2 regions of the Micromonospora sp. M51 genome follow, and region 1 is predicted to be linked to the other one. Evidence: riboswitches for the same ligand, from Rfam matches in the RefSeq annotation. Region 1 holds a riboswitch; the other holds the start of a gene.
What was found. Region 1 has a riboswitch for S-adenosylmethionine ahead of KBX53_RS12245 (ABC transporter substrate-binding protein). Riboswitches for the same ligand answer to the same signal wherever they lie in the genome.
Positions count from the first base shown of each region.

Region 1 (8,295 bases):
TGCTCCTGCAGGGCACCACCCTGCCGCTGGTGGTGCGCTGGGCCGGGCTCAGCGGCGACCCGGGACGCGTCGACGAGGCCCGGCACGCCCGGCGGCGGGCCGCCGAGGCGGGCCTGGCCGCCCTCCCGCAGGTCGCCGCGGAGATCGGTGTCCTGGGTGATTCTGTGCGTCGGCTGGAGGCCGCGTACCAGCGGCACCGGGAGGCCCTCACCGGGGGCGGTGGGACCATCGCCGATGAGCGCCGGCTGGAACGGCAACTGCGCCTCGGCGTCCTCGCGCACAAGAGGCGGGAGGTCACCCGACTGCGCGACAACCGGGAGATCGACGACCTGGTGCTGCAGGAACTCCAGTCCGCGCTGGACAACGAGGAGATCCGGCTGCTGGGGCGCGAACCCAACGAGTGACCGTCGGCCACCGCGCGCGCCCGCGCGGCTCAGAGCACCTGGTCGAGGAACCGGCGCAGCCGCGGATGTTCGGCCCGCTCGAAGACGGCCTCGGGCGGGCCGGCCTCCAGCACCACACCCCGGTCCATGAAGGCGACGGTGTCGGCGACCTGCCGGGCGAAGCCCATCTCGTGGGTCACCACCACCATGGTCATTCCGGCGGCGGACAGGTCGGCCATCACCCCGAGCACACCCTTGACCAGCTCCGGGTCGAGCGCAGAGGTCGCCTCGTCAAAGAGCATCACCTCGGGCCGCAGCGCCAGCGCACGGGCGATCGCCACCCGTTGCTGCTGACCACCGGAGAGTTGCGCCGGTCGGGAGTTCGCCTTGCCGGCAAGCCCCACCAGCTCCAACTGGGCGCGGGCGAGCGCGTCCGCCTCGTCGTCACCGAGCTTGCGCAGTCGGCGCAGCGCCAGCGTGACGTTGCGCAGCACGCTCATGTGCGGGAAGAGGTTGAACTGCTGGAACACCATGCCCACCCGCTGCCGCAGCGCGTCCGGGTCGTCGCCCCGCACGCTGCGCCCGTCCAGCAGCACGTCGCCCCGGTCCGGTTCGATCAGCCGGTTGATGGTGCGCAGCAGTGTGGACTTGCCCGACCCGGACGGGCCGATGACACAGGCCGTCGCGCCACGCGGCACCGACAGGTCGACGCCACGCAGCACCCGGTTCGGTCCGAAGGCGAGGTGCACGTCGCGTACGTCGAGGCTGACCGAGGTCGTGCTGGCGGCGGTCATCGCCGGTCCCCTTCCATCGCGTACGGCGCGGTGTCGTCGTCCTCGTCTGTCGGCGCGGTGGCCGGCCGACCGTTGCGCAGCCGGCGGTCGATCCAGTTCACGACGTGCGTCAACGGAACGGTCAACGCCAGGTAGCACAGCCCCGCCAGCAGCAGCGCCGACTCGTTACCGGTGGTGGCCGCGTAGTCCTGCCCGATCCGGAACAGCTCCCGCTGGCTGGCCACCAGACCGAGGAAGTAGACCAGGCTGGAGTCCTTGATCAGCGCGATGAGCTGGTTCACCCAGGCCGGCAGCACCCGCCGGATGCCCTGCGGGACGATCACCAGCCGCATCGCGTCGGCCCAGGAGAAGCCGAGCGCCCGGGCGCCCTCCAACTGGGCGGCCTCCACCGACTGGATGCCCGAGCGGAAGATCTCCCCGATGTACGCGGCAGCGATGAGCGACAGCGCCAGGATGCCCAACGGGTAGGGGTCCGGTCCCCAGACCTGCATGCCCAGCGGGGCCAACCCGACGCCGATCAGCAGGATCGTCGCGGCGGCCGGCAGCCCTCGGAACACGTCGGTGTAGACCCGCGCCGGCCATCGCAACCAGCGGCTGCGGGAGATCCCCGCGACGGCCAGCAGCAGGCCCAGCACCGAGCCGAGCAGAGCGGCGGAGACCGCCAGGATCAGCGTGTTGGGCAACCCGACGGTCAGCATCTCGGGCAGCGCCTCGCGCATCGAGTCCCAGTCGAAGAACGTTTCCCACAGGGTGCTCAACGGATCCATGTGTCGCCTCTCCTACCGCCCCGCTCGCTCGTCATCGGTTCAGGACGCCGCCGACGCGGACGCCGACGGCGCCACGGTGACCGCGCCGCTGCCCGGCTTGAAGTCCGCCGGGATCGGCCGGCCCGGGTAGTACTGCGCCTGCAACCGGGTCCAGGTGCCATCGGCGATGACCTCGTCGAGGCTCTTGTTCAGCGCCTCGCGCAGCTTGTCGTTGCCCTTGGCCACGGCGTACGCGGTCGGTGCCGGGCTGAGCTGCTTGGCCGCCACGGTGATCTTGCCGTTGCTGTCGGCGGCCGACTTCTCGCCGATCTCCGCCGGGGCGATCCACGCGTCGGCGGTGCCCGCCTTGAGCTGGTTGATCGCACCGTTGTAGTCCGGCACCCGCACCGGGTTCAGCTGCTTGCCGGTGGCGTAGTCGTCCTGGACCGTGCCCTGCACCACCACCACCCGCTTGCCGGTGAGCTGGTCGAAGCTGGTGATCGGCGAGCCGGCCGGGACGTCCAGGCCGAAGTAGCCGAAGTCGTAGCCGTTGCCGAAGTCGACTGTCTTCTTGCGGGCCTCGGTGATGGTGATCGAGGAGCTGCCGACGTCGAACTTGCGGTTGTTGACCTGGCTGAGCAGCGCGGAGAAGTCGGTGCCGACGAACTCCACACTGAGGCCGAGCTTGCCGGCCACGGCGGTCAGCAGGTCGTTGTCGAAGCCGGTGAACCTGCCGTCCTTGAGGTACACGTTCGGCGGGGCGTCGGTCAGCGTGCCGGCGCGCAGCACGCCCGGCTGGGCCAGGCCGTACGGGTTGGTGGTGGCGTCGGACGAGCTGTCGTCGCCGCAGGCGGTGAGGGCGGTGGCGGCCAGGATCGTCGCCGCCCCCAGGGCGGCGGCACGGGTCACTGCGGGAAGGAATCGCACTGGTGTCTCCGAAGGGTGGTGTCTCGGCGGGCGTGGGTGCGCGCCACCGACGGCGCGCCCGATGGGCGTACCGGTGGAAAGGGGTTTCGGGAGGGTGGTGCTAGAGCGCGGTGCCGCGACGACAGGCGGCGCTGCACATTCGCATCGTGTCCACGTGCCGTCGCCGGGTCAGTGCGGGCGAGGGTCGACCGGTGCGGAGGTCCGCGACGTCAGTCGGTGGGGTGGTGCTGAGGATGCGCATGGTTCTCCCGGGTCTGTGCTGACCTGGGTGCCAGGCCACGCTTGCACCGACGTCGTGCCGGTGCCTGGTCTTCACCCGGGGCACCCCACCGCGGAGGAGGGTTGCCGGCCAGCGAGCCGGGGCTTCGCGCTGGCGCTCATGACCTGCGCCGAGGCTAGCAGCACCAACGGGTGCCGCGTCCAGTCGGTATGACCACGCTCACCGTGCGCGACGAGCCGTCCGCGCCCAGGTCAGCCGGCGTGCACGTGCGGTCGACGGTGTGGGTCGGGTTCCTGGCGGCGCAGGATCTCCCGGGTCACCGAGGCGATCGCGCCCTGCCCGAACGCCAGGTAGCGCAGGAAGTTGCGAACCGGGCCGCCCTCGGACCACTCGAAGTAGATGTGGGGCCGCCGACGGCTGCGGTCGCGGATCTCCAGCAGCAGGGCGGCCAGCGCGGTGGGCACCGACGAACTGGCCAGGCTGAGCACCGGGAAGCGGCCGTCGACGACGCTGCCGCGGACCAGCACCTCGGTCTCGAAGTCGGACGGGTCGGTGACCTCGACCTCGACGAAGATGACGTCGCTGTCGTCGGGGAAGTCGTTGTCCGCCATGGTCTGGGCGAGCTTGGCGCGGTACTCCGCCTCGTCGCGCCGGTCGGGTTCGTGCGCGATGAGGCGGATCCGCCGGCCGGCGCGTTCGTCGATGATCCGGGCCGCGGCCGGATCCAGTTCGACGTGATCGACGCGCAGCTCGTAGGCCCGCATCAGCCGCGACAACACCGACACCAGGATGATCCCGCCGATGAAACAAGCGGCGATCTTGACGCCACTGGGGCGTTCCACCACGTTCGCCAGCGTCGTGTAGACGAAGATCACCGCGATGACGCCGAACGCGATGGTGCGACCGCGCTGACGCTGCCGCAGCGCCGCGAGCGTCACCGCCGTCGCGGCCGAGGTGATCAACACCAGCACCCCGGTGGCGTACGCGCCGCCCTGCGCGTCCACGCTGGCCTCGAAGATGATCGTGATCAGGAACGCCACCGAGGTGAAGACCAGCACCAGTGGCCGGACGGCTCGCGCCCAGGTCGGCGCCATGCCGTAGCGGGGCAGGTAGCGCGGCACGAGGTTGAGCAGACCATCCATCGCCGACGCCCCGGCGAACCAGAGGATCCCGATGGTCGACAGGTCGTAGATGGTGCCGAACACCTCGCCGAGGTGGGCGTGCGCCAGATAGGCCAGCGCCCGCCCGTTCGCCGGCCCGCCCGGCTGGAAGGCGTCCGGCGGGATCAGCACCGTTGTCGTCACGCTGCTGGTGATCAGAAAAACGCTCATGATCACCGCTGCGGTGGTCAGCAGCCGGCGCGCGCCACGGATCCGGCCCAGCGGTCGTGCCTCCGAATCCTGCGGGTCACCCCGTACGCTCGGCATCACCGCCACCCCGGTCTCGAAGCCGGACAGACCCAACGCCAGCTTCGGAAAGACCAGCAGCGACAGCCCGACCACCAGCCACGGGTCGCCGTGCCCGGTGGTCAGCGCGGAGGTCCAGTCGCCCACCGCGCTCGGATGCCTCACCACCCGCCACAGCGCGTCGGCCACCACCACCGCGTTCAGCGTCAGGTAGACCGCGACCAGGACGACGGCGATCCCGATCGCCTCGGTGAATCCCTTGAGGAACACCGCGCCCAGCAGCGACACGAGCAGCAGTGTGACCAGCACCTCGTGCCCCTTGAGCGCACTCGGCCAGAACGGGTTCTCGTCGATGTGCGCCGTCGCGTCAGCGGCCGAGAGGGTGATGGTGATGATGAAGTCGGTGGCCGCGAAACCGAGCAGCACCAGCACCAGCAGTTTGCCCGGCCAGTAGCTCAGCAGGCGGACCAGCATCGCGATGGAACCCTCACCGTGCGGGCTCTCCACCGCCACCCGCCGGTAGACCGGCAACGCCCCCAGCAGGGTCACCAGCACCAGCACCAGCGTCGCCACCGGCGAGAGCGCCCCGGCGGCCAGCGCCGCGATACCCGGCTGGTAACCCAACGTGGAGAAGTAGTCCACACCGGTCAGGCACATCACCTTCCACCACGGGTGGTGCCGGTGCTCCGGCGGGCGCCCGTGCGGCCCCGGGTGCTGCACGGCCTGGTCCGAGCCGGCGTCGAGCAGCCACCCCCGCAACCGGCCGGCGCGTCTGTCGAACGTCACCGGCGCGTCCCCCGTCATCCCGCTCACGGTCACCGTGAGTATCCGCCCATGGGGCCGCTGCCGTCCGCCGGTGCGCGGAACCCAGCCGACACCCCGGCGGGTTTCGGGCCCAGGGCACCGGGGATGCAGCCTCCCGGTCCGGACCGGACGGCACCGGGGGAGGGGACAGGGCATGGTCGGCGGCCGTCGCTTCCGCCCGGGTGGTGGCTTCGGCCGTCAACTCGACAAGTACGAGACGAGGGTCGGCGTGGTGCCGCCCCCGGAGTCGCCCGCAGCCTCCCACGGCCTGGTGGACAGCGCGGTCTACCTCCGGGGGCACCGGTTCGCCTCGCCGTCCGGCCTCGCCGAGACGTACCGCTGCCTGCAGGAGCAGGACGACGCGATGGCCTGGATCGGGTTGTACCGGCCCGACATCGAGCAGATCACCTCACTGGCCCGCGAGTTCCGGCTGCACGACCTGGCGGTCGAGGACGCGATCAACGCCCACCAGCGGCCCAAGCTGGAGCGCTACGGCCACACCCTGTTCGTGGTGCTGCGCGCCGCCCGCTACGACGACCTGCGGGAGGAGGTCGAGTTCTCCGAGCTGCACCTGTTCATCGGGCCGGGTTTCGTGGTCACCGTCCGCCACGGTGAGGCACCGGACCTGGCCGCGGTGCGGCGGCGGATGGAGACCGAGGCGCAGATGCTCGCCCGGGGCCCGGAGGCGGTCCTGTACGCGATCCTGGACCAGGTCGTCGACGGGTACGCGCCGGTGGTGGCCGGGCTGGAGAACGACATCGACGAGATCGAGACCCAGGTGTTCGGTGGCGATCCGAACGCCAGCCGCCGCATCTACGGCCTCAGCCGCGAGGTCATCCAGTTCCAGCGGGCCGCCCGCCCCCTGCTCAGCGTGCTCGACGCGCTGGCCGTCGGCGCGGGCAGCGCCAGCGCCGACGAGGAGCTGCGCCGCTACCTGCGCGACGTGACCGACCACCTGACCCAGGTGGTGGAGCGGGTGGACGGTTTCCGGCACCTGCTGCAGAACATCCTCACCGTCAACGCGACCCTCGTCTCGCAGCAGCAGAACGAGGAGATGCGCAGTCTCACGGCGGCCAGCTACAGCCAGAACGAGGAGCTGAAGAAGGTTTCCTCCTGGGCGGCGATCCTCTTCGCTCCCACGCTCATCGGCACCGTGTACGGCATGAACTTCGTCCACATGCCGGAGCTGAACTGGCGCTTCGGTTACCTCTTCGCGCTGCTGTTGATGCTGCTGGTCTGCGGCACCCTCTATGTGATCTTCAAGCGGCGCGGCTGGCTCTGAGCCCTTGGCCGCGGCTCACTCGATGCCGCGCAGGATGTGCCGTTCGTCCTCGACGTCGTCGTCGCCGGCACCGATCCGGCCGAGCAGTACGGCGGCCGCCCAGATCGTCAGGGGGGTGGCTGCCCCGGTCATTCCGCCGCCGGTCCGGTCGTCCCGGGTCTGGCTCCGCTCCGTGCGCGGTGGCCTGCGCTGAGCCTGCATGGGCCCTGCCTCTCCTCGTCGAAGCCGCCGTGGGCGGCGCGGGGTGAATTCGCGCCACCGGCCGGGTGGGACCGCCCGTGAGCAGCCCACCACCGGTACGACAGCCACTCGAACCTTCCCACGCCCGGCCACTTCCGCACCGCTTGTTTTCGGGTTTCCGACTGCCGCCCGCCAAACCGGACATTACGCAGCGACGGTCGAGTCACGGTCAAGGCAGCGGGTGGGCGATGCCCCGGGCATGGTCGGTGAGCGCCGCGCCGACCACCGTCGCGGCCAGCGGCAACACCTCCAGACAGCGGCGCACCGCGGCGGCCATCAGCGTGTTCGGCACCCGCATGGACAGCGTGCAGTGCGGCACCCAGCGCCCCGGCTGGTAGTGCTCGGCGAGGGGGATGCCGGCGGCGGCGAGCCGGTCGTGCACCAGCCGGTGGTGCGCCAGCAACTCCGGGGTGGGCGTCGGACCGAGCCAGAGCACCCGACCGACGAACTGGCCGGCGTGCTGGAATTCGAGCCGCAACGGGGCGGCCACCACCGTCCCCTGTAACGCCTCGGCGACCTGCTCCGGGTCGAACCGGGGCGCCACCATGAGCGAGACGTGTGGACGGTGGCGCTGCTCCAGCAGCGAGCGCATGCTCTGCACGCCCTCGGCCTCCAGCGCGTCCCAGAGCACCCGGATCCGGCGGGTGGCGTCCGGGTCCAGGTACAACTCCAGCGCGGCGACCATTTGATCACCGTAGCGGCCGAGGTTTGCCCGCCCGTCTCCGGCGGTACCTGATCCGCAACCGACCAGGAAGGCGCAGCACGTGAATGTGAGTGACCTGCTGACCGAGGCGTACGACCGACTGCCCGACCTCGTCCGCGCGGCGGTCGAGGGCCTCAGCCCCGAGCAACTGCGCCACCAGCCCGCCCCGGGCGCCAACTCGATCGGCTGGCTGGTCTGGCACCTCACCCGGGTGCAGGACCATCATGTCGCCGAGGTCCTCGACGCCGACCAGATCTGGGCCAGCGGCGACTGGGCGGGACGGTTCGGGCTCGCCGCCGACCCCGAGAACACCGGCTACGGGCACTCGCCCGCCCAGGTCGCGACGGTTAGGCCGGAGAGCGCGCAGGCGCTCATCGACTACTACGGGGCGGTCGCCGCGCGTACCGGGGACTTCCTGGCCGGTCTGGCCCCGGCGGACCTGGACCGTGTGGTCGACGAGGCGTGGGATCCGCCGGTCACCCTCGGCGTCCGGTTGGTCAGCGTCGTCGAGGACGACCTGCAACACGTCGGCCAGGCCGCCTACGTGCGTGGCCTGCTCGAGGCCGGCTGACGGCCGGGCTCACGGCACGATCACCGCCCGGCCCTCCAGGGTCCCGTCGCGCATCTGGCGGTACGCGTCCAGGGCGTCGTCCAGCGCGAAGGTGGTGATGCTCGGCCGGACCAGGCCCCGGGCGCCCAGGTCGAGCACCTCCACCAGCTCGGGTCGGCTGCCCCAGTAGGTGGTGGCGATACTCAGCTCGTACGGCACGGAGAAGAACGACACTCCCAC
Region 1 is NZ_JAGPXZ010000174.1:826-9,120, reverse strand. Features, by position in the region: partial or broken gene KBX53_RS12260 (cation:proton antiporter) at 1-404, shown strand, start outside; gene KBX53_RS12255 (amino acid ABC transporter ATP-binding protein) at 434-1,177, opposite strand; gene KBX53_RS12250 (amino acid ABC transporter permease) at 1,174-1,944, opposite strand; gene KBX53_RS12245 (ABC transporter substrate-binding protein) at 1,984-2,850, opposite strand; SAM riboswitch class IV at 3,124-3,235, opposite strand; gene KBX53_RS12240 (amino acid transporter) at 3,322-5,280, opposite strand; gene corA (magnesium/cobalt transporter CorA) at 5,435-6,562, shown strand; gene KBX53_RS12230 (hypothetical protein) at 6,578-6,763, opposite strand; gene KBX53_RS12225 (2'-5' RNA ligase family protein) at 6,972-7,487, opposite strand; gene KBX53_RS12220 (DUF664 domain-containing protein) at 7,567-8,076, shown strand; gene KBX53_RS12215 (NAD(P)-dependent alcohol dehydrogenase) at 8,086-8,295, opposite strand, start outside.

Region 2 (3,570 bases), on a different contig from region 1:
CCGTCCAGTCGGGCCAGCGCCCAGAGTGACCGGGTGCCGGGCATCGGCGTGTGGAACAGCGCGTCGAAGCGGCGCCGGCAGGAGGGCGGGAAGTCCGGCAGGTCGGCGTGGTTGACCGCTGACCCGATCCGGTACGCCTCGTCGACCGCGGTCCGGTCGGCGCCGTCGAACGACGCGATAGTGATGCTCATTGCGCTGAGGGTGCACCAGGCAAAAGCGATCGGGCCAGCGAATTAATCGCTGGCCCGATCGAACGTGGTCGGGAGGGACACTCGCACAACGCCTCCGGCGTTGGGTCGCAAGAACTTCAAAAGTCTTCGGCGAAATGCCCTCCCGCACGGAGCATCTTGCGCCGTCCGGTTCCTGCCGTCAAGTCCGTAGCGGCGGGTTTTCCACACTCACAGCGAAAACCCAGTTACTGGCTGATCGACCTGGCCCGTGGGTCAGCCGAGGAGGCCGGCGTCGCGGGCGGCACGCAGCGAGGGCTTGATGTGGTGGGTCGGGCCAACCTGGCCGGCCACCGCGTCGATGGTCTTCAGACCCTCGCCGGTGTTGAACACGACGGTCTCCGCCGACGGGTCGAGCCGACCGGACTCGACCAGCTTGCGCAGCACGGCCACTGTCACCCCACCCGCGGTCTCGGCGAAGACCCCGGTCGTGCGGGCCAGGTCGCGGATGCCCGCCCGGATCTCGTCGTCGTCGACGTACTCCATCCAGCCGCCGGTGCGGCGGACCGCTTCCAGGGCGTAGAGGCCGGCTGCCGGGTCGCCGATGTTGAGCGACTTGGCGATGCCGGTCGGCTTGACCGGGATGATCGTGTCGGTCCCGCCGTGCAGGGCGGTGGCGATCGGGTTGCAGCCTGCGGACTGCGCACCGAAGACCTTCCAGCCGCCGGCCGGCGCCTCGACCAGGCCGATCTCGACCAGCTCGGAGAACGCCTTGTCAATCTTGGTGAGCAGCTCGCCGCTGGCCATCGGAATGACCACCTGCGCCGGGATCCGCCAGCCCAGCTGCTCGGCCACCTCGTAGCCGAGGGTCTTGGAACCCTCTGCGTAGTACGGCCGGACGTTCACGTTGACGAACGCCGTGTCCTCGAATTCGTCGGTCTCCACCAGCTCGCCGCAGAGCCGGTTGACATCGTCGTACGAACCGTCGATGGCGACCAGTTCGCCACCGTAGACGGCGGTGGTGATGACCTTGCCCTGCTCCAGGTCGCTGGGGATGAAGACCACCGAGGGCACGCCGGCGCGGGCGGCGTGGGCGGCCACCGAGTTGGCCAGGTTGCCGGTCGACGCGCAGGCGAACCGGGTGAAGCCGAGCGCCTTGGCGGCGGTGAGCGCCACCGAGACGACCCGGTCCTTGAACGAGTGGGTGGGGTTGGCGCTGTCGTCCTTGACCCACAGCGGCGCGGTGATGCCCAACTCGGCGGCGAGGTGCGGGGCCGCCACCAACGGGGTCAGCCCCGGGTCGAGGGTGACCCGGCTGGCCGGGTCCTGACCGGCGGGCAGCAGTGCGGCGTACCGCCAGATGTTGTCCGGGCCGGCTTCGATCTGTTCGCGGGTGACGGTGGCCAGCGCGGAGGTGTCGTAGTCGACCTCCAGCGGGCCGAAACACTCGTAACAGGCGTGCTGGGCGGCGAGCGGGTAGCGGGCCGAACAGGCGCGGCAGACCAGGGCGCGGGCCGGGCTGGCAGAGGTGTCGATGCCGGAGCTGACGAGCGTCGACGTCATGTCGAGAGTCCTCTCATCTTTCCCCGCATCGCACCGTGCGGCGGGGACGGAATTGGCACCTGCCCCGCGGGTCGCTCAGCGGTGAGCGCGCGGGGTGGTTGCCGGGGCGTCGTCGGGCCGTATCCCTCAGCCCCTCTGGATGAGGTATTCAGTTGTGCCGCCGAGTCTAGGCAAAGCTGGCCGCGGCCTCCAGGGCGAATCCCAGGGAGTGGGTCAGCGGGCGTTCACGGCCACCGGGTCGGTCACCGCGATCGGGTCCGTCACCGCACCCGACTGGGGCAGCGGCGTGGTCCGGGGGCGGGCGGCGAGATTCGCGGCGATCAGGGCGGCGATCGTGATGGCGGCCCCGACCAGTTCGACGGGTTCCGGGCGGTAGCCACGGGCGATCTGCACCGCGAAGGTGGTCACCGGAACCAGGTTCATGAACAGCGCGGCGTTGGCGGCACCGAGTCGCTGCACGCCGGTGTTCCAGGCCAGGACCGCGATGACGGCACCCACCACGACGGCGTACGCCAGCTGCGGGGTGACCGCCACGAGGTCGGCGGCGCCTGGCGCGTGCTGCCAGCCGACGGCGTCGGCGCCGATGCTCAGGACGAGCATGGCGGCCGTGCCGGCGAGCGCGGTCAGTGTGGTGAAGCGCAGCGGCGTCCACTCGCCGAACCGGCTGGCGCCGTGGGTGTTGATGGCCCAGCCCAGCACCGCGCCGATCATCATCAGCCCGCCGAGGCCGAACTGGCCGAGCCCGGCCAGGCTGCCGCGCGTGATCACCAGGCCGACTCCGACGAGCGCCACCAGGGAGAGGGCCAGCAGGAGCGGCTTCGGGCGTACGCCGTCGCGAGCCCAGCGGACGAGCTGGGTGATCACCGGGGTGGTGGCCACGAAGAGGGAGACCTGCTGCGGGGCGGCGTGTTCGAGCGCCAGGTTGGTGAGGAGGTTGAACCCCGCGAAGCCGACCACGCCGAGCACCACCACCTCCAGCGCCCTTCCACCGTGCCGCAGCGCGCCGGCCCCCTCGCGGAGCAGCAGGATGGCGACCAGGACGACGGCGGCCAGCAGGTAGCGCGCGGTGGTCAAATTGAGCGGGTCGACCCGGTCGAGCGCGCTGGCCAGGATCGGGAACATCACGCCCCAGCCGAGCACGGCGACCAGTGGGTAAGCGGTGGCGCGGGATCGCATCGGCAACTCCAATGTTCGAGTATCGTCGAACCAACGACACCGACAGTAGGAGCTTGTTCGACTCTTGTCGAACAACGGTTACACTGGTCACATGGAGCCGCACGAACCCGACCTGACCGCCGTACCGGTCACCAGCGTGCTGGCCGCGCTCGCCGACGACGTGCGGCTACAGATCGTCCGGGCGCTCGCCGAGGGCGGCGAGTCCCCCTGCGGCAGCTTCGACTTCGGCGTCTCCAAGGCGACCCGCAGCCACCACCTCAAGGTGCTGCGCGAGGCGGGCCTGACCCGAACCCGCGCCGCCGGCACGAGCCGGCTGGTCCGGCTGCGCCGCGACGAGCTGGACAAGCTCTACCCCGGCCTGCTGGACGCGGTCCTCGCCCACCACCGACCGGCCTGACGCTCCCGCCTCGGCCCCTCCCGCACGTGTCGCTGACGGTCACGGCTGCGGAGCGGGTGACACCTACCATTCGCGCACGCTTTGGAGCTGAATCGTTTACGACATCAGCGCCCAGCTGGGATCCGGCGCGCGGGGCACAGAGCCGGGCCGGCGCGCGGGGCACAGAGCCAGGCCGGCGCGCCGGGCACAGAGCCGGGGCTGCGGACGACCGCCCTTGACCGGCGCGTCGCCGGGGCCGCCTCGTCGAGGCCCGGGCGACGCGGCACG
Region 2 is NZ_JAGPXZ010000630.1:11-3,580, reverse strand. Features, by position in the region: partial or broken gene KBX53_RS25925 (GNAT family N-acetyltransferase) at 1-191, opposite strand, end outside; gene thrC (threonine synthase) at 444-1,730, opposite strand; SAM riboswitch class I at 1,741-1,876, opposite strand; gene KBX53_RS25915 (DMT family transporter) at 1,944-2,906, opposite strand; gene KBX53_RS25910 (helix-turn-helix transcriptional regulator) at 2,998-3,303, shown strand.
Region 2: another riboswitch for S-adenosylmethionine. It lies ahead of thrC (threonine synthase); the one in region 1 lies ahead of KBX53_RS12245 (ABC transporter substrate-binding protein).